Regions from separate parts of the Butyricicoccus sp. AM78-15b2TA genome, predicted to be linked through region 2. Evidence: riboswitches for the same ligand, from Rfam matches in the RefSeq annotation. Region 2 holds a riboswitch; each other region holds the start of a gene.
The links. A riboswitch is a leader RNA that binds a small molecule or an ion and turns the genes downstream of it on or off. The one in region 2 is predicted to bind FMN.
Positions count from the first base shown of each region.

Region 1: another riboswitch for FMN. It lies ahead of PGS25_RS02740 (ECF transporter S component); the one in region 2 lies ahead of PGS25_RS05555 (ECF transporter S component).
Region 3: another riboswitch for FMN. It lies ahead of ribD (bifunctional diaminohydroxyphosphoribosylaminopyrimidine deaminase/5-amino-6-(5-phosphoribosylamino)uracil reductase RibD); the one in region 2 lies ahead of PGS25_RS05555 (ECF transporter S component).

Region 1 covers NZ_JAQEHY010000002.1:152,429-163,046, reverse strand. The annotation lists gene PGS25_RS02800 (DUF6809 family protein) at 1-297, shown strand, start outside; gene PGS25_RS02795 (hypothetical protein) at 290-775, shown strand; gene PGS25_RS02790 (decarboxylase) at 951-1,490, shown strand; gene PGS25_RS02785 (adenylosuccinate lyase) at 1,487-2,032, shown strand; gene PGS25_RS02780 (DUF4313 domain-containing protein) at 2,029-3,123, shown strand; gene PGS25_RS02775 (DUF4313 domain-containing protein) at 3,572-4,288, shown strand; gene PGS25_RS02770 (hypothetical protein) at 4,306-4,962, shown strand; gene PGS25_RS02765 (TetR/AcrR family transcriptional regulator) at 5,163-5,783, shown strand; gene PGS25_RS02760 (EFR1 family ferrodoxin) at 5,780-6,544, shown strand; gene PGS25_RS02755 (winged helix-turn-helix domain-containing protein) at 6,575-6,997, shown strand; gene PGS25_RS02750 (winged helix-turn-helix transcriptional regulator) at 7,119-7,472, opposite strand; gene PGS25_RS02745 (nitroreductase family protein) at 7,625-8,143, shown strand; FMN riboswitch at 8,242-8,357, shown strand; gene PGS25_RS02740 (ECF transporter S component) at 8,475-9,119, shown strand; gene PGS25_RS02735 (riboflavin kinase) at 9,128-9,820, shown strand; gene PGS25_RS02730 (winged helix-turn-helix domain-containing protein) at 9,996-10,421, shown strand; gene PGS25_RS02725 (helix-turn-helix domain-containing protein) at 10,475-10,618, opposite strand, start outside.
Region 2 covers NZ_JAQEHY010000004.1:100,393-111,010, forward strand. The annotation lists partial or broken gene PGS25_RS05550 (IS256 family transposase) at 33-1,224, shown strand; gene PGS25_RS05555 (ECF transporter S component) at 1,436-2,047, opposite strand; FMN riboswitch at 2,137-2,268, opposite strand; gene argF (ornithine carbamoyltransferase) at 2,378-3,292, opposite strand; gene PGS25_RS05565 (aspartate aminotransferase family protein) at 3,406-4,587, opposite strand; gene argB (acetylglutamate kinase) at 4,653-5,525, opposite strand; gene argJ (bifunctional glutamate N-acetyltransferase/amino-acid acetyltransferase ArgJ) at 5,569-6,777, opposite strand; gene argC (N-acetyl-gamma-glutamyl-phosphate reductase) at 6,799-7,719, opposite strand; gene argH (argininosuccinate lyase) at 7,709-9,103, opposite strand; gene PGS25_RS05590 (argininosuccinate synthase) at 9,174-10,427, opposite strand.
Region 3 covers NZ_JAQEHY010000002.1:13,562-24,179, forward strand. The annotation lists gene dnaK (molecular chaperone DnaK) at 1-361, shown strand, start outside; gene dnaJ (molecular chaperone DnaJ) at 489-1,640, shown strand; partial or broken gene PGS25_RS02165 (hypothetical protein) at 1,774-2,035, shown strand; gene ribH (6,7-dimethyl-8-ribityllumazine synthase) at 2,154-2,615, opposite strand; gene PGS25_RS02175 (bifunctional 3,4-dihydroxy-2-butanone-4-phosphate synthase/GTP cyclohydrolase II) at 2,696-3,904, opposite strand; gene PGS25_RS02180 (riboflavin synthase) at 3,920-4,555, opposite strand; gene ribD (bifunctional diaminohydroxyphosphoribosylaminopyrimidine deaminase/5-amino-6-(5-phosphoribosylamino)uracil reductase RibD) at 4,555-5,640, opposite strand; FMN riboswitch at 5,813-5,939, opposite strand; gene PGS25_RS02190 (PD-(D/E)XK nuclease family protein) at 6,228-9,608, shown strand; gene addA (helicase-exonuclease AddAB subunit AddA) at 9,589-10,618, shown strand, end outside.

The DNA of each region.
Region 1 (10,618 bases), on a different contig from region 2:
CCACGCTTTCTCACTTCGCTCTATTACGGCGAATATGAAGCAGATGTGTTCAAGCCCGATAAACGCCTCACACCTTTTAACCAGACAGTACAACAGAAAGAAAAAGCTCTGCTTCCGCTACTCTCCAGCGAGGCGTCCATCGCTTTTGAACAGTATCAGACTGCGGTACAATGCCGCAATTCTGCTGTATTGGAGCAGGCATACGCCTCTGGTTACCGTACCGCTGTGCAGATGTTTGCGGCAGGCTTAGGCCCACAGCCGCCAATACCGGAACATGAGGAGGATAGCAATGGATGAGAACAGACTGCCCGAACTGCCCCAGGAATCTTTTCGGCCAATGATTGTACAATCAGTTCAGCTGGAACAGTTTTTGGGGGAAGAACTGATTTTTTGCTTTCGGGATCTTGATGGCGTCCATACCTTTACTACCTGCTATGGCGATATCTACAAAACAGTCAACGCACTGCGGGACTATGTCCGGCTTTTGGAATCGGTGTGCGATCAGTGGGAGCTGACTGGATTCCATCGTGCTACCTATGAGTACCATGCCGAAAAGCTTCGTAAAATTGCGGATAAGCTGCAAGCTGGTATCGGCTACGACTATGACAAAGCCGTGGAAAGATGCAAAAAGAAACGAGCCAAAAAGTCCCACAGCAGCGATGTCGGGGAAGATGCCCTTCTGCTGACGGTACGGGCTGCTGGCAAGTCCACTGACAACGAAAAGGAGGCTGCGCCTTATGAGGAAGATCCCCCTTGGGAACCTGAACTCGAATAATCCTATAGAAACATCTGTTAAAAAGTATCATGCAAGCGTTGCCCGACAATCCCCCAGAGAACGGAACCGATTGCTGGCTTGCAAAAACTTTGCGTTTACCCACGCCAATGTGCATAAGCACTGCCGCCACTTCCGGCGCGGATAGCCGCCCGGAAGCTACCTACGGAGGATGTCTATGGAACGAGATGAACTACGCACCACTTTAATGAACCATCTGGAAACCCTGCGGCGCAATCTGCAGGTCGTATCCATGGAGGTGCTGAAAACCAAATACAAAAAACCATTTGATGCCCTGCGGCAAGACATCTGTAAAGCCGCTACCGCCTATACCCGCTTTCTGGTATTCGATGGTATGCGAATCAAACACAAATACTTTGATGAGGCTGTACCCTATATCGATACAGCTGTGAAGCAAACCAAGCGGCTCAAACAAATTTCAGATGCTGCCTTTCAGCGTCAGGATATTGACGAGATCGAATCACTCGCCCTTGCCCTGCGCAAAGAGATAGAAGCTGCTCTGCAGCCCTTCTATATGGGACATATGTGCCTTTATGTGACGCCGGAATGCTTTGACGACCCACCCAAGACACCGGAAGTCTACAACGATGCAACCGCCTGTGTCTGGCGGGATGGTGCATGGCAGCTTCTGGAGGATACCAGCAAAGGGTTCCTGCTCTTTGTTCAATCCAAATCCAAGGAGGAAGCTGCCGCATGAAAAAGACATCTCAGCAATATCTAAACAGCGAAGCACACGGTTATCTCATGGAGGCCAAAGCCTGCAAGCTTTTACTCAAAGACTTGGAACGCATCCGCGCCAAGCTCAGGCGGCATATCGAAAAAGAAGCTGCAGACCGCGAGGCAGAATTTGAAGCAGCTATGCAATACCATAGCGAAAGTGACATCCAGGAAGCCTACGGCTGGGAATTCATCAGCAAACAGCAGTATGAGCGCTATCTGGAATTGTTCCGTCAAGGCCGCAAGGCACTTGATGAACACAGTCCCACTGTTACAGAGCTGGCTCTCTCCATCCTGAACCGTATCTTTCAGGATATTGATAGAGACTGCCGCCAATGCGAGTTTGAAGCCCTGTCGCCGGAAGAACAGCTTGCCGAGTTGAAGCGTGCTGAAGAATCCAGGCAGGTATGGAAACAGTATATCGCCAGTCTGAAAGAAATGGTCGGCTCCATGACTGGAAATGCCAACGACCACACTACATCCAAAAATGCAGCAACTATACACAAGGAGGATGCAAAATGAAGATTCACGAAGATCGTTCTCATATGAATATTGATACCAGATGGTTTGAAAAAGGCTATGCCAAAGAAGATGTCCACTCCCTGCGCCTGCAGTCTCTATGCACCGAAGCAGAGGCAGCAGCCAACAAACAGTTTTATGACAGCCACACCCGCGAAGAATGGGAGCAGTATATCCGTCAGGCAAGTTTGGAGAGCAGCGCAGCAATGAAACCCGTCATGGAAGCCATCGCACAGGACTTTGTCTGCTACCAGTATGACGAAAATATCCCTGTGTCCTATGGCAGCGACCGATGGGATCTGTACTTCTGGTGTAATCCCTTTAATGACGCCGCAAACGCATCCGAACGGGATTTCTCATATTTCACGTTGACCTTTAACGAGCGTCAGACGCTGGAGAAACGAAGAAAAGTCTGTCAACAGGTGCTGGAGCTCCTATGCTCACGCTTTCAGGAGCATCCCCATCTCCATGTAGCCGTACAGTATTCCATATGGTTTGACCATCCGAAGATCCACGATGCGGTGGAGCGCGCAAAGCCCCGTCTGCATGGCCTGCGCTGTATTCAGGACCAAAAAGAAGGAAAGCTGCTCCTGCAGGACGGTGCCCTGCTCTTCAAGCCAAAATACGCAAAGAAATATACCCGCACGCTGAGCCAGAGCCAGATTTTGTCCCTTAGTTGGGAACTGGGCGTAGAGGACGGAGAGCCTGATACCGATGCGGCACCTGTTACCTTGCCTTACAAGAAATTTGGCGCCACGCACCCCATCCAGCTGCAGGTGACTTCCTACCTGAATGGAAACCTTGCCATACAAATGGTGACATGGGAAAGCGGCGACCCGGAACCCTGGGCGACTCTCACCGTCAACCTGCCCGGCCAACGGCAAAAAGACCATGCCTTTATCGACACCAATGCCGATTCGGAATTTCCCACCTGGCTCATCCGACATGGTCTGGCTATCCCAACCGGTCGCACCATGCAGAGTGGGTTCTGCACCTATCCTGAATATCGTTTTCGTGCCAACCGGCTGCAGGAGCTGGACCCGGAAGGGTATGCAGGCTACCTGAAAAACTTTGAAAGGCGGTGCAGTGCATGAAATATAAGGCAGTTTATGATGTACTGAATGAAAGGCGGCAGACTACCCCCGGTTTCTGTTACCATGACCGCAGCGGCTGGCATGCTTACCCCCAGACCCGCATGACCATGCAGTGCCCTTTATGGATTATTGCTGAAGATGCTGCCACGGGCAGGCGTCTGTGGATTACTCAGGAGGGCTCCCGATTTAGCATTTCCATTCGAAGGATGGATGAACAGAGGCATAACTATGGCCCTACCTATCGCATTACTTGTGAAAACAGGACAAGGCTGGCTCAGGTTCTGCGCTATCAGTTCGAGTCAAAGACTTTGGCTGTGTAGCTGACGATGACCAGAGAGGAACTGCATTCCTCTCTCTGCTCCGGTTTCCTTGTCCGGAACACACACTAAGAAGCACCGGCAATCTGCATTTTTGCAGGCGGCCGGTGCTTCTTTGGAGGAAAACACTTATGAATACTCTCGCATTTACACTGGGCGAACACCGATCCCAGCTGACTTTGAAAATCAGTACATATCCCAACGGCAATCTCGCCATCAAGCTCTATGAAAAGGATCACGGCATCCTGATTTTGTGGGAAAATCTTACCACCAACTTAACCGGAATCCGCCCCGACCACTGCGCTTTCATCAATATAAAAGCCACAGACGGACTTTTTCCGGCCTGGCTGTCAGACAATCACCTTGCGGAACCCACCGGACAAATTCTCGAATCGGATGGCTGCCTTTACCCTGAATACCTGTTTTATAGCAACGAATTGGATGCTCTGGATCATGAGGGGCATACCCTTTACATCCGGCAGCAAAAAGGCGAACTGGGACGCCGCTTTGAGCGGCTGTATATTGCCCTGCGCCGGCTGGCACGGGAAATCAACGGGTTTAGCTACACTGATTACAGCGGCTGGCGGTATCCAGATGGGGTTTCCACCACCCTGCCCCTCTGGATCGAGGCATCTGACCCTTCTCATGGCCGCAAATTCATCTTCACGCAGAAAGGTCCCGCACTCCAGACTACCATCCGCTATGCCGATGGTACGGAGAAACAGTGCATCTACCGGCGCAAAGAGGACATGGCTGCCGAGCTGATGACCATGTTTCAGGAGGAACTTCGTGTCTACCCTCCCTGGTCCAAAGACCGGAGGAAACGGTACGAATATGAAAGACAATAAAATAGGAGGACATCATCATGAAGATCCGTATCTACCCCAAATCCCTGTTAGAAACCATATGGCAACAGGATAAACTGCTGTTTACCCCAGAGGCAAAGCAACCACCCTTGTGTCTTCGGTGTGGTCAGCCGCTGGACCGCAGGCTGGTCATCAACGCCCTGAGCCGCTATGCAGATGTCCATATCTGCGAGGCGTGCGGTATGGATGAAGCCCTGCGTGATGCCAACCGTTGCCCACTCCCCCTAACAGAATGGGCAGCTGTTAAAAACGGTTTGAGCCAGCAGCAGACCGACTTTGAAGATCCGTTGCTGACTACTTCCTGCACCTTTGAAGATCTGTTTCAGCAGGGCTCCCGTCCTGCCAGCGAGATAGCCTATTCCCGTTCTGATTATGACGGATGGAAATGGTGGACCACCTGGCATCAGTGCCAAAAGGATACGCCTGTTCTGGAAGTTGCCCATGAAATTGATGCTTTCCAGAATGCGCTGTTCCAACTGCCGGAGTTTCTGAATTTGGACACCCTAACACGGTTCTGCCGAGGGTACGCCCAGCCCACCAGCGAGCCCACCGAATTCAATTTGTATTCGGAAACTGCTCACTTTTATATCTGGCTGCGGTTAGTCACCCGGCATCGAGATTATAATGCCTATGTGCATTACTATCTGAAAGGTTAAAAATTTACAACGCACCGGATACAGTATGCCTATCAGCTCTGTATCCGGTGCGTTTTTCTATGTACTCCCAAGTATATACGCATAAAAATATTACCTTTGTAAACTCATTTTAACCGCTATGATATAAAAACCACTGCAAACTTGACAGTGTAAAGATAACGAAGTACAATGTAGACAGTGTAAAGATTGGAGGATTTAGCATGGCACAGCAACGACAAACTTATCATCACAAAGACTTGCGAAATGCTTTGATTGAAACAGGTATTCAGCTTGTAAGTACAGAGGGAGTAAATGCTTTTTCTTTGAGAAAGGTGGCTGCGGCGTGTGGTGTCAGCCATGCTGCCCCTTACAGCCACTTTCAAAATAAAGAAGAACTGCTTGAAGCAATGCAACTATTTATCACAGATAGATTTTCTAAACAATTAGAAAGTGCCGTTCAAAAGAATAATAATGTTGTAGAAATATTGAAAGATATGGGGATAGCCTATGTGTCTTTCTTTGTAGATAACCCTGCTTATTTTCAATTTTTATATTCGCAATCCAACATAAAAATTGACTTATCGTTATCGATACCAGACGATCAAAACTATAAACCCTATATCATCTATAAAAATATTGTAAGTAAACTACTAGAGCAGTCGCACTATCCAGAAGAAAAGCAAAATGATATTATCATAACCATTTGGGCTTTTATACATGGTGTTACCTCATTAGCCACCATGAATAATGTAAATTATGATAATGACTGGAGGGAGAAAGTCATTGATTTTATGGATGTTTTTCAGCTTCCCTTTATAGATAATACAGGAGAAAAAATATGATTGGGATTTATTTTAGTGGGACGGGAAATACAAAATATTGTTTAGAAAAGTTTGTTGCTCTATATGATAGGAACATTGAAATAACTCCTTTAGAGGATGAAGGTACAATAGAAAAAGTTGCACATCATAAAGACATCATTTTTGCCTATCCAATCTATTACAGCAACCTGCCTAAAATAGTACGGGATTTTATCTGTGGAAATTCTGATGTATGGAAAGGAAAACACATTTTTATTATTGCAACAATGGGACTGTTTAGCGGCGATGGTGCGGGTGTATCTGCAAGATTGTTTAAGCGATACGGAGCACATATATGGGGTGGACTTCATTTGAAAATGCCGGATTGCATTTGTGATGTAAAAGCCTTAAAGCGTACTCCGGATCAAAATAAGCAAATTGTCATACAAGCAGAAGAATGTATAAAATCAGCAGTGTACAATTTGAAAAATGGCACTCCAACTAAAAACGGTTTAGGCTTTTGGTGTCATATTGCAGGTCTGTTAGGACAGCGGCTTTGGTTTTACCGTAAAACACAAGCGTATTCAGACAAAATACAGATAAATTCCGACACTTGTATAAAGTGCGGCAAATGTGCATTGGTATGTCCTATGAATAATTTGTCATTATCCAAAGGTAAGATTGTAGCAAATGGACGGTGTACCTTATGCTATCGGTGCGTAAATCAGTGCAGCAAGAAAGCAATTACTATTTTAGGAAAAAAAGTAATATCTCAGAGTTCTATCTATGATTTTGGGGATTAGCACTTTACATTTTACGAGGAGGTGAGCAATATGGGAAAACTTCTGGTTCTATCACTTTCCGACTGCGAAGAACATATTTTTAATAGGGTCATGGCAGCAATCATAGACGAACCAGAGCTTGACCGTATTGCTCTCCCGCTCTCTGATGCCAGTCTCTCCTTCCCAAATATTGAAATTCGGCTAAAGGAGCAGACTGTATTCTGCAGAGGTCAACTTGTCACTCTGACTCACCATGAATTTGCAGTTCTTGCATATCTGGCTCGTCACCCTGGCTGGGTATTCTCAGCCAGCCAGATTTACGAGGCTGTATGGGATAGAGACGGTGAAAACTGCGGAACCGCCGTTGCCAGTATCATCAGTCAGATCCGGCGCAAGTTGACGCCGGATACACCAAAGGGTGGCTATATCCGCACTGTACTGGGCAGTGGATATAAATTTGAATCCGTGATATAGGAAACGCCGGACATATGCTGATTGGCTCTGTCCGGCGCTTTTTTATATAAATCCTGTGTTACTTGAAAAAAACATATATAAATTCGACAAACGGCAGTCTACTCTTCCCCAAATAGACTATTTACAGTTTTGAACCGCAAGGCGGTGTAATATCCAATCCTTCAAGAAAGTGTATTCCCCAGTTACACATAGAATCCAATACCGGAATGATACTTTTTCCAAAGGCGGTAAGTGAATACAAGGTTTTAGGTGGTTTTTCTGGAATTACTTCTCTGTGAATCATGCCGCATTCTTCCAAATCGCGAAGTTGTTGTGAAAGCATTTTAGGGGTGGCTTTTGGAATTAAGCGTTGTAATTCCATGTAGTGCAAAGGTTTTTCTATCAAATGCCAAAGAATGAGAGGTTTATATTTTCCTCCAATCAGAAAAAGTGTGGCTTCCACTGGACAACTAAATTGATCTTTTTGATAATTCATTTTTATAAATTCACTCCTTTTTGGGTACTTTCTTTGAGGGAAGTATCTACCTGAAAAGTGCAATCTTGTTATTCTACTGCACCATGTTAAAATTAGTACGACGATTGAATATGGCAACTAAATTATACAACACCAAGAAAGGATTGACCATGATGAATTTTATTGAGATTGCAAAAAAACGGTATTCTGTACGCAATTACAGCAGCAAAAAGGTGGAAAAAGAGAAGCTTGATAAAATTTTGCAGGCTGCTCATGTTGCACCAACAGCAGCAAACTTACAGCCGGTTCACTTAATTGCAGTAGAAAGCAAAGAAGGGCTGGAAAAAATCAGCAAAGGGGCAAATATTTATAATGCTCCTCTTGCAATTATTGTATGTGCAGATCATAACAAAGCATGGGTTCGCCCATTTGACCAAAAACAAACCGGAGACATTGACTCAGCTATCCTAACAGACCATATGATGTTGGAGGCAACAGAATTAGGTTTAGGTACCGTATGGGTATGTTACTTTCAGCCTGATGTTATCCGGAAAGAATTTGATTTGCCCGATAATTTAGAGCCAATCAATATTTTAGTAATCGGTTATGGAAATGAAGAAGCTGCAGATACAGAAAGACATGACCATCTGAGGATTCCACTCACCGACTTAGTTTCGTATGAAAAACTATAACTGAATATAAGATGATTTCCGAAATGCTTCCGAACTTTCTTCAACTCATTGCTTCCAAAAGTGGTTGATGTTATAATTGCGGGGAAACAACTGAATAAAAGTGTCTTCGGGGCAGGGTGAAATTCCCGATTGGCGGTAAAGTCCGCGAGCGTAAAACGCACGATTTGGTGTAATTCCAAAACCAACAGTATAGTCTGGATGAAAGAAGATATGGTTAGATTTCCGCAGATTTTGAGAGGCTTACTTTCTTTTCTGTGGCCTAATTATAATGTTAACACCTGAAAGACCTTTTCTTTTGGGTGTTAATTTTTTGTCACGGAGGAAAGCAATTATGAACAGTAAAACAAAAAGAATCACCGCTATTGGGATGCTATGTGCAATCACTTATGTCACCATGGTTGTTGGCAGGATTCCGATTATTCTATTCTTAAAGTATGACCCATCAGATGTTATTGTAACTTTAGGCGGCTTTATTTGGGGACCGATGACTTCCTGTATCGTATCTGTCATTGTGGCAACCCTTGAAATGATTACAGTAAGCGATACCGGAATATTAGGTTGTATCATGAATATCGTACAAACACTATCTTTTGCGTGTACGGCGTCTATCATTTACAAAAAAAAACACACTCTATCTGGTGCACTGATTGGCCTGGCATCGGGGTGGCTAATAACGGTTATTGTTATGCTGCTATGGAACTATTTGATAACGCCGCTTTATATGGGGTATCCAAGAGAAGCGGTTGTGGAATTGTTACTCCCTGCCTTTCTTCCATTTAACTTGTTGAAAGGCGGGTTAAATGCATCCATTACATTTTTACTGTATAAGCCCATAGTTACCGCTTTGAGAAAAAGCGGATATGTTGCTACTTCGGAAAATGAAGCAAGACAAAAGCATACTGGTCTGCTTATATTGGCAAGCTTCATCATTGTGACTTGTGTTTTGATCATCCTATCAATGAATGGAATTATATGAGGATCGAAATGAAAGAAAATACGAATGCGCCTATTTACACACTAACGGGAATCGTTATACACGGCCGAGGTATTGGAAAGCATGTGGGGACACCTACCGCAAACATGGAGATAGCAAAAAATACATTTTTGCCAAATACAGGGGTATATGTGGCAGATATTCTTTTAAGCGACAAGAGATATTATGGTGTTACCCATATTGGGGCACGCCCTACACTTGATAATGATGATTCTGTTTCAATCGAAACACATATTTTTGATTTTGATAAGGACATATACGGGAGTACGATAACTGTCAACCTATATAAGAAATTGAGAGAAGTTAGAAAATTTAACGAATTATCCTTGCTGCTTGCACAAATTGCAAACGACCGGACAATGGCGCTAAAATTTTGGGGATTGAAGCAAGCAAGTCACACCTTACACATTGATGTTAACCGGCATTGTGTAATATTAGAACAGAAGGAAGTTTATTTATCAACAAACGAATTTGAAGTCCTTTATCTGCTGCAACAATCTCCTCAAACCACCTTCACAAAAGAGCAGATTTATGAAAAGATTTGGCATGAGCCTACAAATAACCATTTACACGCAGTAGAAAATACAATTTTCCAAATACGCAAAAGGCTAAAACCATATTGCAAGGGGCGCGAGTATATAAAAACTGTAATTGGCTACGGTTATAAGTTTAATTCTGGGTAAGGTGATATTTAAGCATTAGAACAAATGGCCCCAGTCCCAGAGTTTTGAAGTCTCTATATTCAGCAACCTTTTACAAATAGAAAAGGCTCTGGCACTATACCCCCATCTCATTTAAGATTTTCCAAAAACAGAACCACTGCTTATGCACATAAGGAGAAGAAAGGATGTGAACAATATGGGCAAATTTTTAATATTATCCGTTGCAGACCACGAAGAACATATACTCAATAAAATTATAGAAGCTATTGCAAACGAACCAGAACTTGACCATATTGCTCTCCCACCCTCTAACGCCAGCCTCTCCTTTCCAGACCTTGAAATTCGGCTAAAGGAGCAAACTGTATCCTGCAACGGTCAACTTGTTACTTTGACTCACCATGAGTTTGCTGTCCTCGCTTATCTGGCTCGTCACCCTGGCTGGGTATTCTCAGCCAGCCAGATTTATGAGGCTGTGTGGAATGTGGACGGTGAGCACTGCGGAACTGCCGTTGCCAGCGTCATCAGTCAGATACGACGTAAGTTGACGCCGAATATGCCCAAGGGTGGCTATATCCGGACTGTACTGGGCAGCGGATATAAATTTAACAGTTCTCCCCTTTAAGTCAGTAAGAAAGGCTCCGAGGCCGTAAGGATCTCGGAGCCTTTCTCATTGACTTAAATCTTAAACAATTTAATCGCCTTCAACAAAATAATGCTCAATTCCTGATACAGATCCTCATCCAATGCTCCATCAATAATGGCATACTTGAGCAGCAATGGCCGGTACATCTGTAAAATCGCCGTAATGGCATCCTCGTT
Region 2 (10,618 bases):
CCACACACCATTCTGAAAGGAGACAACAAACTATGTCCGAGAAAATTGTACAGCTGAATGAGGAAATCATCAAGGGGAAAAACAAGGAATTGGTCCGCAGCAGCGTGGAGGAAACCCTGAATGAGCTGCCGGAAAAGGAGACGGAGTCCCTGAGACAGGCTGCCCGCTACGAACGCAGCGAGACCGTCAGGGCTACCGCAAGCGGCCACTATGACCGGAATCTCACCACCGCCTCTGGTGACGTCACGCTCCATATGCCGCGACTCAAGGGCGTATCCTTCGAGACTGCCATCATCGAACGGTATCGCCGCCGGGAGAGCAGCGTGGAGGAGGCCCTCATCGAGATGTACCTGGCAGGCGTGTTTCCGTGCACCGGGTAGAGGACATCACCGAGGCGCTGTGGGTCAGCAAGGTCTCGCCCGCCATCATCAGTGAACCGAACAAGAAAGCCTACGTCCATATCGAGGACTGACGCAACCGCCCGTTACAGGGCGGGCGCTATCCGTATGTCTACGTGGACGGCATCTATCCGCGCCGCAACTGGGGCGGAGAGTATGAAAATGTAGCCATTCTGGTGGCAATCGCCGTGAATGATGACGGTTTCCATGAGGTTTTAGGCGCCGCCGAGGGAATGAAAGAGGATAAGGCCAGCTAGGTCAGCTTCTTTCAGTGGCTCCGCGGACGCGGCTTGGACGGCGTAAAACTCATCGTCGGTGACAAGTGCATGGGGATGCTGGAGACCGTGGGCGAGGTGTTCCCAGACGCCAAATACCAGCGCTGCACAGTGCATTTCTATCGCAATGTTTTCTCTGTTTTGCCTAAATCCAAGGTCAAAATTGTGGCAAAAATGCTCAAGGCGATCCACGCCCAGGAGAGCAAAAAGACATTCCGCGAGAAGGCTAAAGCAGTCGTTGCCGGACTGCGCGCCATGAAGCTGAAGGAGGCTGCCAAGAAGGTCGAGGACGGCATTGAGGAGACGCTGACCTACTGCGATTTTCCCAGTGAGCATTGGACGCGCATCCGCACCAACAATGTGATCGAGCGGCTGAACCGTGAGATCCGCCGCAGAACCCGCGTGGTGGGGACGTTCCCTGACGGCAACTCTGCTCTGATGCTGGTCTGCGCTTGGCTTCGCCATGTGGCGGGCACGCAGTGGGGCAGAAAAAATATATGAACATGAAGCACTCGGAGACAGCGCTGGACGACGCCTTCATTGCCGGCTGACTTCACTCAGCCGGAGAACCTGCAAACATTTTTGCGCACAAATCTTGACGGGACCGAGTCTATTAGATGCACGCATGTGATATAATCTTGGTCACGCATTTTGTCAATTCGTATACAGATCTTTGTCGAAATCATAGATATTGCCGCACTGTTTGCGATTATTGAACAAAAAGGTGCTCTCCGTTTGCTGGAGAGCACCTTCGTTTTTTACTTAGCCGACACGCTGTCTGGAGTGGTGCAATTCGATCTGCTTGGACTTGATGAACACGCTCAGCTTCTTGTAGGCAAGCATGGTAATCGCAGTCAGGATTGCGCCTTTGATGAGATTGAACGGCAGAACGCCGAGCAGCAGATAGCCCTGCATGCCGGTCACATACGGGTTGATCGCGTTGCATGCATCAAAGATAGCCTGCAGCGGCATAACCTGCGAATAAAATGGAATGATAAGAAAATAGTTGGTCAGCATACCGACACAGGCCATAGCGACCGATCCGGCTGCACAGCCGAGGACAGCCATCTTGCGGCTCTTGTGACCGCGGTACAGCAGCACGGCGATAACAACGAGCGTGGAAAGCATCAGAAAATCTGCGACCTCACCGGAGCCGCCGGTCTGGGTCTGGGTCAGATGAATGATGTCCTTGATGCCGATCATCGTGATCGCCGGAGCGATGCCGAAGATAAACGCACCGATGAGCACGACTGCGCCGGACAGATCCACCTTGAGGAACGGCGGCATGAACGGAATCGGGAATTCAAAGTACATCAGCACGGTTGCGATAGCCGCAAAAATTGCGGTGTAGGTGATTTTGCTGGTTTTTGTCATTGCTGTTTTTCTCCCTTTCAGGAGTCCTGTTCCATAAATAAAACAAGCCCCTGGATTGCTCCAGAGGCATACAGACGTAGCGATAGGTACATCTGTTTCTCTCATCCGGACTATAACCGTCGGTTGGGATTCTAACCCATCATGCCTTGCGGCTCGCAGACTATCAGGCTCGAAGCCTGTATACTGCCGGTGGAGACTTTCACTCCGCCCTGAAACAGAACTGATTTATTTATACTGCTATTATAGTCGCCAGTAAAAGACTTGTCAACACTTCAGCAAGAAAAAACATAAAAGCCGCCTTCCCTTGCGAAAGCGGCTTTTTATCAGAAATCAGTCTTCCTTGCTGCTCATCAGAGTAACCATAACGGCCTTCTGTGCGTGCAGGCGGTTTTCTGCTTCCTCGAAAATTTCGTTTGCGTGCTCCTCGAACACCTTGGTGGTGATCTCCTGCTCACGGTAGGCCGGCAGGCAGTGCTGCACCATGCAGCCCGGCTTTGCAGCAGCCAGCAACTCATCATTGACCTGATAGCCCTGGAATGCCTTCATGCGGACTTCCTTCTCGGCTTCCTGACCCATGGACGCCCATGTATCAGTGATAACAACGTCTGCGTTCTCAGCAGCCTTCATCGGGTCATCGGTGATGAAGAAGTTCGGGTTCGGCTCTGCGAATGCCATAACCTCAGCGTCCGGACGGTAGTCCACCGGCGTTGCGATGGAAACCTTCATGCCGGTCTTGAGACCACCGACGATCAGCGAGTTGGCCATGTTGTTGCCGTCGCCGATGTAGCACAGCTTGAGGCCCTCGAGGACTGCGAACTTCTCGCGGATGGTCATGAGGTCCGCCAGAACCTGACACGGATGGCAGAAATCAGTCAGACCGTTGATGATCGGAATAGAGCCGTAGTTTGCCAGATCCTCTACTTCCTTCTGCTCGTAGGTGCGGATCATGATGCCATCCAGATAGCGGCTCAGCACGCGGGCCGTATCCTGTACCGGTTCACCGCGGCCAATCTGCAGATCACGGTTGGACAGGAACAGCGCCTGACCGCCCAACTGATACATGCCAGTCTCGAAGGAAACACGGGTACGGGTGGAGGACTTCTGGAAGATCATGCCAAGGCTCTTGCCTTCCAGGTGACGATGGGAAATGTTGTGTTTTCTCTCATACTTGAGCTGATCCGCCAGATCGAGCAGACCGATGATCTCCTCGGTGGAGCAGTCAAGCAGCTTCAGTAAATGCTTCATTGTAATAAACCCTTTCTGCAAATTAGCAATGAATAATTAGTAGTTAGTAATTATTTGGGTGCTGCTGCACCAGTGCGATAATCACGTTAATTACTAATTGTCAAGACCTTTGATTAAAATACCTTTGCCATGATAGCGAGTGCTTCATCCATCTCTTCCTTCGAAATGGTGAGCGGCGGGAGCAGACGAACGGCATTTTTGCCGGCGGTGATCGCCAGAACGCCGTTTTCGATCAGCTTATTGGCAAACACAGAGTGCTTTCCTTCCTCAACGATGATGCCGAGCATGAGACCCATGCCGCGCACACCCTTGATATTCGGCGAGCCAAGGGACAGGATGCCGTTGCGAAGGTACTCGCCCTTTTCGCGTACTTTCATCAGGAACTGGCCGTCACCGACAGTATCGAGCACGACGTTTGCTGCGGAGCAAACAATCGGCGTACCGCCGAAGGTGGTCGCGTGTGTGCCCGGCGTCAGGACGTTGCAGCAGGTATCCGCCGCCATGACGGCGCCGATCGGCATGCCGCCGCCAAGACCCTTTGCCATAGTGACAACATCCGGCTTGATGTCGTACTGCTGGAAAGCAAACAGGCTGCCGGTACGACCGATACCGGTCTGCACCTCGTCGATGATGAGCAGCATATCCTTCTCGCGGCAGAGCTTCTCTACCTCCTTGACGAACTCGCGGTCAAGCGGCAGGACACCGCCCTCGCCCTGAATCAGCTCCATCATGATGGCGCAGGTCATATCGTCCGCCTTTGCGCGTACCGACTTGATGTCGTTGGCAACCGCGTAATCAAAGCCCTCGGTAAACGGGAAGAAATAGTTGTGGAAACGCTCCTGACCGGTGGCCTTCAGCGTGGTTACGGTACGTCCGTGGAAGGAATTGATGAGCGTCAGCACCTTGAAGCGGCCCTCACCATACTTGTCGAACGAGTACTTGCGTGCCAGCTTGATGGCACCCTCGTTTGCCTCGGCGCCCGAGTTGGCAAAGAATACCTTGCCGCCCAGATGCGTCTTTTCTACCAGCTTCTTGGCAACCTGAACCATCGGCTCGGTGGTGAACAGGTTGGAAACATGCATCAGCTTGTGCGCCTGCTTATCGATCGCGTCAATGATTGCCGGATTGGCATAACCCAGACAGTTTACACCGATGCCGGAAGCAAGATCGATGTACTTCTTGCCCTCAACGTCCCACAGAGTCGCACCCTCGCCGTGGTCCAGCGCAATCGGGAAACGGCCATAGGTGTTCATTACATATTTATTTTCTTCGCTTTTTAATTCATTGTAAGTCATAGGGTATCACCTTTTATCGGAGATACGGAGCGAATCATTCTCCATTCTCCATTTTCAATTCTCAATTACTGAAACATAGTGCCTGCGCCGACCTTGGAAAGCAGCTCGATCAGAATCGAATGCTTGACACGGCCATCCAGAATGGTGGCACGCTCAACGCCCTTGCGGACTGCCTCAACACAGCAGTCTACCTTGGGGATCATGCCGCCCTTGATGATGCCGTCGCGCACCAGCTTCGGCACCTCGGACACCTTGAGACGGTGAATGACACTGTCCGGATCGTTAATGTCCTGCATCAAACCGCGTACGTCGGTCAGCAGAATCAGCTTTTTTGCACCGAGTGCAACTGCCAGCTTGCTGGCTGCGGTATCAGCGTTGATGTTGTAGTTGGTTTCATCGTCGATGCCCTGTGCAACGGTCGAAACGACCGGAATATAGCCCTGCTGCAGCACGTCGATAACCGGAGACGGGTCTACATCCATAATGTCGCCGACGTAGCCGTAATCCGTACCCGAGCGGTCGGTCAGGCGCTTCGCCTGAAACAGGCCGCCGTCCATGCCGCCGAGACCGATGCCGCGGCCGCCTGCCTTCTCGATCAGGGTTACAAGGTCCTTGTTGACCTTGCCGCACAGCACCATCTGGACGATATCCATGGTTTCACGATCGGTGTAGCGCAGACCGTTGACAAACTTGCTCTCCTTGCCGATCTTTCCCAGCATTTCATTGATTTCCGGGCCGCCGCCGTGTACGATAACGACCTTGACGCCGACCAGATTGAGCAGTACCAGATCGTGGATGACCGCGTCCTTCAGCTCCTCGTTGATCATTGCGTTGCCGCCGTATTTTACAACAACGGTCTGACCGTAATATTCCTGAATATACGGAAGCGCTTCGACCAGAATATTGGCACGCAGCTCCGCATCAAGTTGAGTATCCATACTAATTCGTTCCTTTATCGGGAGTTTTCTTCGTTTTTAAGAATCAAGTTCTGTAATCACCGTTGATCTTAACGTAATCGTAAGTAAGATCGCAGCCCCATGCAGTAGCGCTGTCCTCGCCCTCATTTACGTCAACCGCAATGGTAACCTCGTTCTCGGAGAGCACCTTTTTCGCCAGATCTTCATCAAAATCCAGAGCAGCACCCTTGTCGCAGACTGCTACGCTGCCTGCAGCGGACTCGAACGCCACAGAAACGTACTCCGGACGGAACGGTGCCTTGGAATAACCCATTGCACACAGCACGCGTCCCCAGTTTGCATCTGCGCCGAACATGGCCGCCTTGACAAGATTGGAGCCGACAACAGCCTTGGCCAGTCGCTCAGCTGCTTCCTCGGAGCGGGAGTTCTTAACGGTGCAGGTAACCAGCTTGGTTGCGCCTTCGCCGTCTGCAGCGATCTGGCGCGCCAGGCGGGTGTTGACCTCGTTGAGTGCCTTGCAGAACGCCTGATATTCCTCGTCCTGCCACTCGATGAGTGTATTGCCTGCCATGCCGTTTGCGAGCACGATGCACATATCGTTGGTGGAGGTGTCGCCGTCAACCGTTACACGGTTGTAGGTCTTCTTTACGTTCTCCTGAAGTGCATCAGTCAGCATTTCATGCGTGATGGCGCAGTCGGTCGTGATGAAGGACAGCATAGTGCCCATGTTCGGATGAATCATGCCGCTGCCCTTGCAGATGCCGCCGATGCGGCAGGTCTTGCCACCGATGGTGAACTCGACAGCCGCCGTCTTGGGCTTGGTGTCGGTGGTCATGATGGCACGGTTGGCCTTTTCGGAGGCATTGTCCTCCAGTTTAAGCTCCGGAAGGTGCTCCTCGATGCACTCGATGTTCAGGCGCTGGCCGATAACACCGGTGGATGCAACGGCAACGTCGGTTTCCGCAACGCCGAGCAGTTGAGCAGCTGCCTTTGCCATGCGGCGGGCGTTCTCCATACCGTCCGGTGCACAGGCGTTCGCGTTGCCCGCATTGGCAACGATCGCGCGTGCTACGCCGTCCTCGAGGTGCTCCATGGTAACATACAGCGGAGCCGCCTTGACACGGTTCATCGTGTAGGTGGCAGCCGCGGTGCATTCGCATTCGCTGAAAATGATTGCGGTATCGTCATTCGTGCGGCTTTCCTTGACGCCGCAGCGCACACTGCCCGCCTTAAAGCCCTTTGCGGCGCAAACGCCGCCTTCGATAATCTTCATAACTGTTTCCTCCTGCTGAAATCAGAGGTTTAAGCCGGTCGTTTCATCCAGACCGAGCATGATATTCATATTCTGCACGGCAGCGCCCGAAGCGCCCTTGCCGAGATTGTCAAACAGCGCGGTGACGATCGTCTGCTCCTCGTGGCCGCAGACAATGAGCTTTAAGCTGTCGTGACCGGCCAGCGTGTTGGCGTAGATCATCGGCTCTTCCCCGCCGAACGGCGCCACGGTGACAAGCTGTTGACCCTCGTAGTGCCTGGTGAGCGTCGCATGCACGAGATGTGCATCTACGCCCGGGAGCATAACTGTGGTGGCCATACCCTTGTAAAAGTCACCTACGATTGGCACGAACACCGGCGCCTGCGTCAGACCGCAGATGTAGCCCATCTCCGGCAGGTGCTTATGGTGCAGGTTCAGACCGTAAATGCGCTCGGAATCGTGTCGCGGATCGCGGTTCTCGTCCTGATACTCCGCGATCATTTTCTTGCCGCCGCCGGAGTAACCGGTCAGCGAAGCACAGGTGAGCGCGGTGTCCTCGGCAATGATACTGTTTGCTACCAGCGGGTAAACCGAGGAAATAAATCCGCTTGCGTGGCAGCCCGGATTGGCAACGCGCTTGGAGTTCTTGATGGCTTCGCGGTGCGCCTTGGACAGCTCAGCAAAGCCGTAATCCCAGTCCGGGTCGGTGCGATGCGCGGTCGATGCATCGATGACACGGGTGGTATCATTCTCGATGAGCGAAACCGCCTCTTTCGCCGCCGCATCCGGCAGGCACAGAAACGCAATGTCGGCTGCATTGAGGAACTTGCGGCGCTCCTCGGTGTCCTTGCGCTTATCCTCATCGATGAGCAGCAGCTCGATGTCGTCGCGGCCGCCGAGGCGCTCGTAAATCTGGAGACCGGTCGTGCCCTCTTTGCCGTCGATGTAAATTTTAGGCTTCATCGTCCTCAACCTCCGCGATGAACTTGTCAATTTTATCAATCTGGCGGGTTACTTCCTGCGGAGCCGGGCCGCCGATGACCTTACGCTCAGCAACACAGGTGCGCAGGTCGAGTGCGTCGTATACGTCGTCGCCGAACTTGTTGGAAATTGCTGCAAAGTCGCGCATGGTCATGGTCTCGAGGGTCTCATCGGCCTTGATACACTGGTTGACCAGACGGCCGACCGTCTTGTACGCATCGCGGAACGGAACACCCTTCTTGGTCAGGTAGTCGGCGCAGTCGGTTGCGTTGATAAAGCCACGGGAGGCTGCCTTGCGCATGTTGTCGCGGCGCAGCGTCATGGTGGAGAACATCGGCGTAAATACCTCAAGGCACTGCTTTACGGTGTCGATAGCGCCGAATACAGCCTCCTTGTCCTCCTGCATATCCTTGTTATACGCCAGCGGCAGACCCTTGAGTACGGTCAGCATGGTGGTCAGCGCACCGTAAACACGGCCGGTCTTGCCGCGGATCAGCTCGCAGACGTCCGGATTCTTCTTCTGCGGCATGATGGACGAGCCGGTGGAGTACGCATCGTCCAGCTCGACAAACTTAAACTCCCACGAGCACCACGAAATAATTTCCTCGGACAGACGAGACAGGTGCATCATCAGGATGGACAGCGCGGAGAGCAGCTCCACGCAGTAGTCACGGTCGGATACGCCGTCGAGCGAGTTGTCGGTCAGGCGGGCAAAGCCAAGCTGCTGACGAACGAAGTCACGGTCGATCGGATAAGTGGTCGAAGCCAGTGCGCCCGAGCCAAGCGGCATTTCGTCCATGCGCTCGCAGCAGTCCTGCAGGCGGGATACGTCGCGCTTGAGCATGTTGGCATACGCCATCATATAGTGTGCAAAGGTCGTCGGCTGTGCGCGCTGCAGATGGGTGTAGCCCGGCATAACCGCATCAAGATTCTCGCGGCTCTTTGCGGTCAGTGCCTTCATGAAGCCGAGGATCAGCTTGATGATCTCCTTGATCTCCTTCTTGACGTACAGACGCATATCGAGTGCAACCTGATCGTTTCTCGAACGGCCGGTGTGCAGACGCTTGCCGGTATCACCGATGCGCTCGGTCAGCAGCTGCTCGACGTTCATGTGGATGTCCTCGTAATCGAGCGAGAACTCAACCTTGCCGTCCTCGATATCCTTCAGAATGCCCTTAAGACCCTCGACGATCTTTTCGGCCTCATGCTCCTCGATGATACCCTGCTTACCCAACATGGTAGCGTGCGCGATAGAGCCGGTGATATCTTCCTTATATAAGCGGCAGTCAAACAGGATGGAAGAGTTAAAGTCGTTTACCACCAGATCGGTTTCCTTCTGGAAACGTCCTGCCCATAATTTTGCCATATCTATGTTACCTCACAAAACACTCATAGGGCGGCACACGACGGGCGTGCCGCCCTATGATTTCTTTTACTTACTTTTCAACAGACGGGAAATGCTCACCGGTCTTCTTGTACAGGATCTGATCGTTCAGGGCACGAACCTTGAGCGGCAGACCGAACAGGTTGATGAAGCCTGCGGAATCTGCCTGATCGTAGCAGTCATCCTCGTTAAAGGTTGCCATATCCTCGGAGTACAGGCTGTACGGAGAGGTTACGGAAGCCGGGATGATGTTGCCCTTGTACAGCTTCAGCTTAACATCGCCGGTAACGGTCTCCTGGGTGGAGTCAACAAATGCAGAGAGCGCCTTGCGCAGCGGCGTGTACCACTGGCCATTGTAAACCAGTTCGCCGAACTTGAGAGCAACCTGATTCTTGTAGTGTGCGGTCTCCTTGTCGAGGGTGATCTCCTCCAGCTTTGCATGTGCTGCGTACAGGATCGCACCGCCCGGAGTCTCATAAACACCGCGGCTCTTCATACCGACCAGACGGTTCTCAACGATATCGAGGATACCGATGCCGTTCTCGCCGCCGAGCTTGTTCAGCTTCTCGATCAGGGCAACAGACTCGAGCTTCTCGCCGTCAACTGCGGTCGGAACGCCCTTCTCGAAATGAATGGTAACATAGGTCGGCTTGTCCGGAGCCATTTCCGGGGAAACGCCCAGCTCGAGGAAGCCCGGCTTGTTGATCGGTGCTTCGTTGGACGGCAGCTCGAGGTCCAGCCCCTCATGGCTGAGGTGCCACAGATTCTTATCCTTGGAGTAGTTGGTCTCCTTGTTGATCTTCAGCGGGATGTTGTGTGCTTCCGCATACTCGATCTCCTTCTCACGGCTGTTCAGCTCCCAGAAACGCCACGGAGCGATAATGTCCATCTGCGGTGCAAATGCATGAATAGCCAGCTCGAAACGAACCTGATCGTTGCCCTTGCCGGTGCAGCCGTGGCAGATCGCGTCAGCGCCTTCCTTCAGTGCAATATCAACAATACGCTTTGCGATGATCGGACGAGCGAACGAGGTACCCAGCAGGTACTGCTCGTAGGTTGCGCCCGCCTTCATGGTCGGGATGATGTAGTCATCAACGAAGTCCTTGGTCAGATCCTCGATGTACAGCTTGGACGCGCCGGTCTTGAGCGCCTTCTCCTCCAGACCGTCCAGCTCGGTGCCCTGACCGACGTTGCCGGAAACCGCAATGACCTCACAGCCGTAATGCTCCTTCAGCCACGGAATGAGTACCGAAGTATCCAGACCGCCGGAATATGCCAGAACAACTTTGTTATATTTCTTTTCCATGTTTTTCGACCTCGCATTCTGCGTTTTTTTCGATGGTTTTATTATACTACCGCCATACTCATTTGGCAAGTGAAATTTATAATTATTTTCTCTATTGTATATTTATGCATACTATGAATTTGAATTTGATAAATAATGCTTGCACTTTCTGTAAAAACGTACTATTATATTATAAATGCACTGTGTCAAGA
Region 3 (10,618 bases), on a different contig from region 2:
GGATAAGAAGAACAAGGAAGCAGTTGAGGTTCGCAACAACGCTGAGCAGCTGGTATTCCAGTCCGAGAAGGCACTGACCGATCTGGGCGACAAGCTGTCCGCAGATGAGAAGGCAGGCGTTCAGGCTGAGATCGAAAAGGTTAAGGAAGCGCTCAAGGGCACCGATACCGATATGATCAAGGCTGCAACCGAGGGCCTGTCTAAGAAGTTCTCCGATCTGGCCGGCAAGATCTATCAGCAGCAGGCACCGCAGGGCGACCCGAACATGGGCGGCGCTCAGGGTGCAGGCGCACAGGGCGGCCAGCAGGGCGACTTTGTAGACGCTGACTTCACCGAGGTTAAGGACGACGACAATAAGTAATAAGCAAGAGTGAAGATAGAAGAGTGGAGAGTGGAGAGAAAAACTCCTCACTCTTCACTCTCCACACTCCACTCTAATGGAGAGGCGCGCTTCGGTGCGCCTATCCCTGTGTATAGGATGATTTTTTATGGCTGATAAAAGAGATTATTATGAAGTGCTCGGCGTACAGAAGGGCGCAAGTGATGATGAGCTGAAAAAGGCATACCGCAAGCTGGCGCGCAAGTACCACCCGGACCTCAACAAAGATAATCCGGAGGCTGCGGATAAGTTCAAGGAAGCAAACGAAGCGTACGAAGTGCTGTCCGACAAGGAGAAGCGCGCTAAGTACGATCAGTTCGGCTTTGCCGGCGTTGACCCGAGCTACGGCGGCGGTGCCGGTGCCGGCGGCTTCGGCGGCGGCTTTGATATGGGCGATCTGGGCGACCTGTTCGGTTCGTTCTTCGGCGGCGGCTTTGGCGGCGGACGGTCGTCCCGCCGTAATGCACCGCAGCGCGGCGAATCCATCCGTCAGACGGTGATCCTGTCCTTCGAGGAAGCCGCATTTGGCTGTGAGAAGGAGATCACGGTCGAGCGCATCGAATCCTGTGATGACTGCGGCGGCACGGGTGCCGCAAAGGGCACCACGGCAGAGACCTGTCCGAACTGCCGTGGCACCGGCGTTGTTACGCAGACCCAGCGCACGCCGCTCGGCATGTTCCAGACGCAGGGCGCCTGCCCGAACTGCCGCGGCACCGGCAAGATCATCAAGAAGCCGTGTCCGAAGTGCGGCGGTCAGGGTCGTGTCCGCAAGACCCGCAAGTTCAAGGTCAACATTCCGGCCGGTATCGACGATGGTCAGTCCATCCAGCAGCGCGGTCAGGGCAATGCAGGCGTGAACGGCGGTCCCGCAGGCGATCTGTTCGTAACGGTTGCCATCCGTCCGCATCCGATCTTTACCCGCAACGGCTCGGATGTACATGTCGATATTCCGATTTCGTTCGCACAGGCCGCACTCGGCGATACGCTGCAGGTGCCGACCATCGACGGCCGCATCGAGTACAAGATTCCGGAAGGCACGCAGACCGGCACGACGTTCCGCATGCGCGGCAAGGGCATTCAGAATGTCAACGGCCGTGGTCGCGGCGACCAGTATGTCCGCGTAAACATCGAGGTGCCGAAGAACCTGTCCGAAAAGCAGAAAAAGCTGCTGCGTGAGTTCGAGGAAACGTCCACAGACGAGAATCAGGTAAAGCGCAAGAGCTTCTGGGATAAGGTAAAGGACGCACTCAAGGATAAATAATTAAAGAAGCATTGCTTTTTGAACAAATTCGGTAAACTGGAGCTTGTGCGCTGACCGGGAGGTCGGCTGTACAGGAATCCGTAAACCACCTCCCCAAAGGACGAAAAATATCGACTTTTCAGGAGGAATTCCCATGAATCGGGAGAATAAACGCAAGCAATATCAAAAGGGTTATTACAAAACGCATGCCTGCGACGACAGCTTCACCTGCAGGGTGTGCGGCCGTCCGGTCGTACCCGCAGGCGCGGTGTACTGCCTCTAACCGCGCAGCGGCGGACGATAACCCGATGAAGCTGATGTCCATCGCCATGAAGCCGGTGGCGTTCCCACCGTTCCCACTGGAGCGGATTGAGGAGCTGACCGCGCTCATGGGCGGAGAAGGCTCGGTAGAATAAAGAAAACCACCCGGGATTTTTCACGGGTGGTTTTTCGTCTGCAGGAGGAAAATGGAGAATTGAGGATGGTAAATAAAAATGCTCTCTGAATCATCAGAGAGCATTTTTCTGCACAATTTTAGAGCTGCGGCAGCAGGTTTGCCAGCTCGAGAGCGGCAATCGCTGCATCGGCGCCCTTGTTGCCGGCCTTGGTGCCTGCGCGCTCGATGGCCTGCTCGATGTTCTCAGTGGTAATCACACCGAACGTTACCGGTACGCCGGTCTGCAGATTGACCTGTGCGATGCCCTTGGCAGCCTCGTTGCACACGAGGTCGTAGTGGCTGGTCGAGCCGCGGATAACCGCGCCGAGGCAGATAACTGCATCATACTTGCCGCTCTGCGCCAGCTTCTGTGCCGCAAGAGGAATCTCAAATGCACCCGGAACCCATACGAGCGTGATGTCATCCGTGTCCACACCGTGACGTACCAGCGTGTCCTCCGCGCCAGAGATCAGCTTGGAAACGATAAATTCGTTGAAACGTGCACCAACGATTGCAAACTTGCCCTTGGTTGCTACTAACTTGCCTTCGAGTACCTTCATCTTAAAATCTTCCTTTCAATATGGTGAACAGATATATTGCAGGGCGAGGTGAGGTCATCCCGCCCTGCGGGATAGATTGATTACAATGTTTCACTAAAGAGGTGACCCATCTTAATTTTCTTGGTTCTGAGGTAGAACGCGTCGTCCTTCTGCGGTGCAATCTCGATCGGCACGCGCTCAGTGATCTCTACACCAAAACCGTCCAGACCGTAAATCTTCTCCGGATTATTGGTCAGCAGGCGCAGCTCCTTCGCGCCGAGATCCTGCAGGATCTGAGCGCCGATCCAGTATTCACGCAGGTCGGGCGCAAAGCCGAGCTTTACGTTTGCCTCGACTGTATCGAAGCCCTTTTCCTGCAGCTCATACGCCTTCAGCTTGTTGATCAGACCGATTCCGCGGCCTTCCTGGCGCATATAGAGCAGCACGCCGCGTCCTTCCTTGTCAATCTGCTGCATGGCTGCCGCCAGCTGCTGACCGCAGTCGCACCGGCGGGAACCGAACACGTCGCCGGTCAGACACTCGGAGTGTACGCGGCAGAGCAGGTTCTTACCGTCGCCAATTTCGCCCTTGACGAGCGCAACGTGGTGCTCGCCGGTCAGGTCGTTGACGTAGCCGTAGATGCGGAACTCACCGAAACGGGTGGGCATTTTCGCACAGGCTTCGCGGACAACGTGCTTATCATGACGACGGCAGTAGTCCTGCAGGTCCTTGATGGTGATGATCTTGAGACCCCATTCCTTGGCCTTCTCCATCAGCTCGGGCGTGCGCATCATCGTGCCGTCATCGCGCATGATCTCACAGCACAAACCGCACTGCTCGAGTCCGGCCAGGCGGCACAGATCGACAGTCGCCTCGGTGTGGCCGTTGCGGGTCAGCACACCGCCGCGGCGTGCAACAAGCGGGAAAACGTGTCCCGGACGGCGGAGCTCCTCCGGCTTGGTGTGGATATCCGCACATTTGCGGCAGGTAAAGCCGCGTTCCTCGGCGGAAATGCCGGTCGTGGTGTCCACATGGTCGATGGAGACCGTGAACGCGGTGTGGTGGTTGTCGGTGTTGACCTTTACCATCTGCTCCAGACCGAGACGGAGCGCAACCTGCTCACTCATCGGTGTGCAGATCAGGCCCTTGGCATGGGTCGCCATGAAGTTGACGTTTTCGGTCGTGGCGAACTGTGCGGCGCAGATGAGGTCGCCCTCGTTCTCGCGGTCCGGGTCGTCGATGGTGAGGATGAGGTGTCCGGCGCGAAGCTCTTCGAGCGCTTCTTCAACTGTATTGAACTGATATTCCATAAAAGAAAACCTCCGTTAAAATCCGTGTTGTGCAAGAAAATCCATCGTAATACCGCTGGATTTGTGCGGCGTGAGCATTTTTTCAACGTATTTGCCGATCACATCGCATTCGAGGTTGACCGGCTCGCCCGGCTTTTTGCCGAGCAGAATGGTCTGTGCGCCGGTGTGCGGGATGATAGAGACCGAAAAGTCGGTGTCCGTCACAGCCGCCACGGTAAGGCTGACGCCATCAATGGCGATCGAGCCTTTTTCGACGATGTACCGGAGCAGGGGAGCCGGTGTTTTGATCGTCACCCATACGGCGTTGTCCTCGCGCCGCTGCGAGAGAACCGAGCCGGTGCCGTCGATATGGCCGGATACGATATGACCGCCGAACCGTCCGTCGGCAGGCATCGCGCGCTCCAGATTGACCGGCGAGCCGCTCTGCAGACTGCCGAGCGCGGAACGCCGCAGGCTTTCCGCCATCACGTCGGCGCTGAAGCTGTCGTCCGTCAGCGCGACCACGGTCAGACACACGCCGTTCGTGGCAATGCTGTCGCCGATTTTTGTATTTTCGAGCACAGTATCTGCCGCAATCGTCAGCCGAGCGCCCTTTGCGCCGCGCTCGATGCGCCGCACCGTACCGATTTCTTCGATAAGTCCAGTAAACATTACAATCTCCCTTCAAGCAGGAAATCTTCGCCCATCGGCGTGCAGGTCACGTCCTTCAGCGGAAGCGCCTGCACCATCTTGTCAAATCCCAGACCTCCGACCGGACTTTTCGCGCCTGCACCGCCGATGATTTTCGGGGCAATGTACGCCTGCACGCGGTGTACCACACCGGCCTCCAGCGCGGAGAACGCAAGTGCCGAGCCGCCTTCAAGCAATATGCCGTCGATGCCGAGTGCGCCGAGCTGGCGCATCAGGTCGGCAAGGTCTACGCGCTCGTTTTTCGTTTTGCATTCGAGAATGTGTACACCGTGCCGTTCCAGTTCAGCGGTGCGCTCATTTCGACCGACAACCGCGATATAGGTCGGGATTTTGTTCGCCGTCTGTACGATTCTGCTGTCGATCGGCGTTCTTGCGCGGCTGTCGCAGATTACGCGGATCGGATCGCGCCCGCCGTCAATGCGGCAGGTGAGCAGCGGATCGTCCTCAAGCACGGTGCCGATGCCGACCATGATGGCGGGCAGCCGGTTGCGCGTTTCGTGCACATGACGGCGGGCGGTCTCGCCGGTAACCCAGCGGCTGTCGCCGGTGTGCGCGGCGATTTTGCCGTCCAGCGTCATCGCGTACTTGAGCGTCACAAACGGCGTTTTGTGCGTGATGTAGTGAAAGAAAACTTCATTCACGCGGCGGCATTCGTCCTCGCACACGCCGGTCTCGACTTCGATGCCTGCGTCGCGCAGGATCTGTGCGCCTTTGCCGGCTACCAGCGGATTGGGGTCCAGACAGCCGACGAACACGCGGCCGATCTTGTGCTCGATGACTGCATCTGTGCACGGCGGCGTGCGTCCCCAGTGGCAGCACGGCTCAAGCGTGACGTAAAGGTCTGCGCCGGTGCAGTCCTCGGTGCAGTGCGCGAACGCATTGCGCTCAGCATGCAGGCCGCCGATGTGCTCGTGCCAGCCTTCACCGATGATTTTTCCGTCCTTGACGATGACGCAGCCGACCATCGGATTCGGATTGACGTGACCGGCTCCGCGCTGGGCCAGCGCCAACGCCTGACGCATATATTCCTGTTTTTGCTCCTGCATAGAATCACCTGATATAATAATTCTGTAGAAAATTTCACGATAGTTTGGCGACAGCCAAAAAAACGTCCCAAAGACAGAATCTTCGGGACGCTGAAAAAAGCATTGTGAAAATAAAAAGTCCGAAACACCGAATCGGCATTTCAGAACAGCAAACAAACGGAAAATCTTTCCGCGCATTCTTCTTTTATCCAGACTATACTGTCGGCCTCGGAATTTCACCGAATCATGCTTCCGCCGAATGGCATCCGCTCGCGGGCTGTACCGCCGGTAGGGAATTGCACCCTGCCCTGAAGAATCAAATATTTGGTTTTGCGGGGCAGAGCCTTTATTGTTCTGCCTGAGGAAAGTATAGTCCCAAGCGGAGAAAAATGCAAGAGTTTTTTGAAAAAATAATTTTACAGAATATGTGAATGCAAACAAAGCACCGTAAAAGTTCGAAAAAGACTGGAAAATACGCTGATAACGCACAAAAAATATAAAATGACCATACGGTTGTTATTGATAGTTTTCCGTTTTCCATTACCAATTTTCAATTTGCTCCGGTTGTGCTATAATCAAATAGCTATGAAATGAAAGGAGAGTGTGCCATGCGGATCTGGACCGGACGAGCGGGGAGCGGCAAGACAACGGCCATCCTGCGGGAGATCGCGGCGCTGAGTGAAAAGGGAGAGGGACGGCAGATTCTGCTCGTGCCCGAGCTGAACTCGCACCTGATGGAGCGACGGCTTGCTGCAGCCACGCACAACCACGGCGCACGCACGGCCGAGGTGCTGACGTTCTCACGATTGGCTGACCGTGTGTTCTCTGAGGTCGGCGGACTGGCACAGCAGATGCTGACGCCGGCAGGTCAGCTTTTGACCTTGCAGGAGGCGGCACGCCGTGTGCAGGGGGGGCTGAGTGCATGGAAGGGTCTGGCAGACAAGCCGGAGCTGCTGCAGGAGGCGCTGCGGCTGATCGACGAGTGCAAAACCTGTGCAGTCGCACCGGAGACGCTGTTTGCGGCTGCCGAGGAGAGTGAGGACGCGGTACTTGCAGAAAAATTGTCCGATCTTGCACAGATTTTAACAGCCTACGAGCGTCTGTGCGAGGAGTCTCTGCCTGACCCGAGAGACCGGCTGACACACCTGCGCGACCGTCTGGCAGAAAGTCACACGCTGGACGGTGCAGCGGTCTATCTGGATGGATTTCTCGGCTTTACCGTGCAGGAAAGTGCAGTGGTTGATGCCATGCTGGCAGCGGGTGTGCCGCTCTCTGCGGCGGTAACCTGTGATACGGATTACCCGGAGATTTTCCTTACCGGCTGTAAAACAGTGCAGAAATTAACCCGAATGGCAAAGCATCATAACCAGACGGTCGAGCGCATCGAACTGGGCGGAAGCAAGGTGGCCCGACCGGCGGGACTGGCTGCGCTCGAGCGCGAAAGCCTGCTGCCGGTGCGTACCCCGCAGGAGAGCGCGGCCGGCGTTCGTTTGTACGAGGCGGCTTCACCGTTTGACGAGTGCGAGCACGCGGCGGCTTACATTCGGCGCAAGGTGCGGGACGAAGGCGCGCGCTGCCGCGATTTTGTGGTTGCGGCACGCGATATCGAGCCGTACAGTGCGTTTCTCGCAATGGCGATGGCGCGGTACGACATTCCGGTGTTCCTCGCAGAAAAGCCGGATCTGCTGTCCCGTCCGCCGATGGCGCTGGTCACGAATGCGCTCGAGGCGGTGCGAAATCACTTCCGATATGAAGATCTGTTCTCCTGTCTCAAGACCGGACTCGCGGGCTTGGATTGGGACGAAATTGACAAATTAGAGAACTATGTGCTCACCTGGAACATCCGCGGCGGAGCATGGGAACGCGAGTGGACCGAGCATCCGGACGGCTACGGTCTGTCCATCGACGAGAACGCGAAGGCACAGCTTGTCGAGCTGAACACACTCCGCAAACGGGCAATCGCGCCGTTCTCCGCACTGCGCGAGGCACTTGCAGGTGAGCAGCCTGCAGGCGACTGCGTGCGTGCGCTCTATGCATTTCTTCTTGCGGTGGATGCGCCGCAGCGCATGACTGACCGCGCCGCCGGACACGAGCAGGCGGGCCGTCTGCAGCTGGCCGACGAGTACCGCCAGCTGTGGGAAATCCTGGTCTCTGCGATGGAGCAGTTTGCATGGGTGTGCGGTGATATGCCGCTGACGCTCGACCGTTTCGCGCAGCTGTTCCGGCTGGTGCTCGGCGAGTACGATGTGGGTACGATTCCGGTTTCGCTCGACCGCGTGACCTGCGGCAACATCGAGCGTGCGTGTACGGAAAATGCGAAATATGTCATCCTGCTGGGCGTCAACGACGGCCTGATACCGAAAACCCCGTCCTCGACTTCGCTGCTGAGTGACATGGACCGCGACAAAATGGATGCGCTCGGCGTGGAACTCAAAGCCTACGGCGAGGAACGCCTGCTGATGGAGCAGGAAACGCTCTATCGGGCACTCGCGTGCCCGACAGACGAGCTGCTGCTGACGTATCACACCATCGACGCAGGCGGGGGTGAAACGCGGCTGTCCTACTTCGTGAACACAGTGCGGGAGCTGCTGCCGGATGTGCCGTTTTCCACCCACCGGACGGAGACCGTGCGCGACCGCCTGCAGGCGGAACGACCGGCGGTCGAACTCGCGTGCGCGTATCTTTCGGGCGACCGGACAGCCGCCGTGCGGGCTGCCTATGCCTACTATAAGGATGATGAGCGAGTCAAAAACGCACAGACGCAGCGGCGCGGCAGAGGACCGCTGAGCAGTCCGCACACGATTGACGGATTGTACGGAAAAAGCCTCAATCTGACCGCTTCGCGTGTGGATACGTTCTATTCTTGCCGGTTTGCATTCTTTATGCAGTATGGTTTGAAGGCCAAGCCGCGCCGCGTGGCGAAGTTTGATGCGCTCTCGACCGGCACGTTCATCCACTATGTGCTCGAGCATGCGCTGGATGCTCTTGGAAAGTGCGAGGGCGGCGCCGCCCATGCCGATCAGCCGACCGTGCGGAAAGCCTGCCGTGAAGCGGTACGGCAGTATGTCGCGGAGGAGCTTGGCGGCTTGGAGAATAAAACCGCGCGCTTCCAATACCTGTTCCGCCGACTGGTGCGCGCCGTGGAGCAGATCCTCGACAACGTGATCGAAGAACTGCGCGTATCCGACTTTGCGCCGATCGACTATGAGCTGGACTTCTCGCGCAGCGGCGACCTGCCGCCCGTGCAGTGCGAGGACGGCGATGTGTCGGTTTCACTCTCCGGCAAGGTGGACCGCGTGGACGGCTACATCAAAAACGGTCGCCTCTATCTGCGCGTTATGGACTATAAAAGCGGCAAAAAGTCATTTTCGCTGTCCGATATCTGGTACGGACTCAACATGCAGCTTATCATCTATCTGTACGCGCTGCAGCAGGAGGGCCTGGACCGCTATCGTGCCCGCCTGACCGCCGAGCTGAACGAAATCGTACCGGCAGGCGTGCTGTATGTTCCGGTGCGCGATGAGCTGCCGGACGCGGCGCGCGACACGGACGAGGAAGGGCTGCGCATCCTGCGCGACAAGGCGCTGCGGCGTTCGGGTCTGCTGAGCGACGATATGTCGCTGCTCGAGGCGATGGAGCACGGTCTGGAAGGTGACGGACGGTTTATTCCGGTCTCTATCAAGACCAGAAAGGGCGAGGACGAGCTGACGCTTGCCGCCAAGTCTGCGGTAGCTGATCTGGCGAAATTCGGCAGACTGGCACGCTATACGCAGAAAAAGCTGCTCGAAATGGGACAGGCTCTGCGAAACGGCAGCATTGAAGCCGATCCGCGCAAGACCGACCGCAGCTATTGCGAATGGTGCGATTTCCGGGCAGCCTGCCGGTTCGACGAGACCGCCGGAGATAAGGTACGCTGGCTGAAAAACATCAAGGACAAGGAATTCTGGGAGCAGTTAGGAGGGAACGACAATGCCGAAGTGGACACCTGATCAGCAGACCGCGATCGACGACCGCGGCGGCGCACTGCTGGTTTCGGCGGCAGCCGGCTCGGGCAAGACCGCCGTACTGACCGAGCGCGTACTCCGTCGGCTGACGGACGAGAAGGATCCGGTCGATATCGACCGCCTGCTGCTGGTTACGTTTACCAACGCGGCGGCAGCCGAAATGCGTGAGCGAATCGGTGCGGCACTCGGTGCGGCTGTAGCCGCAAACCCGCGGGATACCCGTCTGCGGCGGCAGCTGTTCCTCGTGCACCGCGCGAAAATCACGACCGTGCACGCGCTGTGTCTGTCGCTCGCACGCGAGCAGGCGGCGGTGCTCGGTATTGCACCCGACTTCCGCCTGATGGACGAAAACGAGGGCAAGCTGCTTCGCGCCGAGGTGCTCGAAGAAGTGCTCGATACGGCCTATGAGCAGGCAGACGAGAAGTTTTTTGCGCTCTGTGATCTGCTGACGGCGGGGCGCGATGACCAAAAGCTGGGCGAGGTCATTCTCGGCACCTACGAGAAGATTCAGGCGCATCCTGATCCGCGGGCGTTCCTCGAGGATGTGCGCGCCGGATTGTACACGCGCGGCATGGACACGCCGCACGGCCGTGTTCTGCGCGAGCAGGCGAAGTCGGCGGCACAGCACGGTGCGGCATTTCTGCACATGGCTGTGGATGAATTGACCGGCATTGATGAGCTGGCGGACAACTATCTGCCCGCGCTGACAAGCGACTTAAATCAGGCCGAGCGTCTGCTCGATGCGCTGTATAACGGCAGCTGGGACGACTGCGTGAAGGCTGCCCGGTCGATCTCGTTTGACCGACTGAAGGCCGCGAGAAAATTTGAGGACAAGGCGTTCCTCGAGCAGATCAAGGCCATGCGCGAGGAGTGGAAGGGCGTTGCCAATAACATTCGGGAGAAATGGCTGACCGTCACCGCAGAAGAAGCGGAGTACGACCGAGGCCTGACAGCCCCCGCGCTGTTCGCGCTCATTGACATGGTAAACGCCTTTG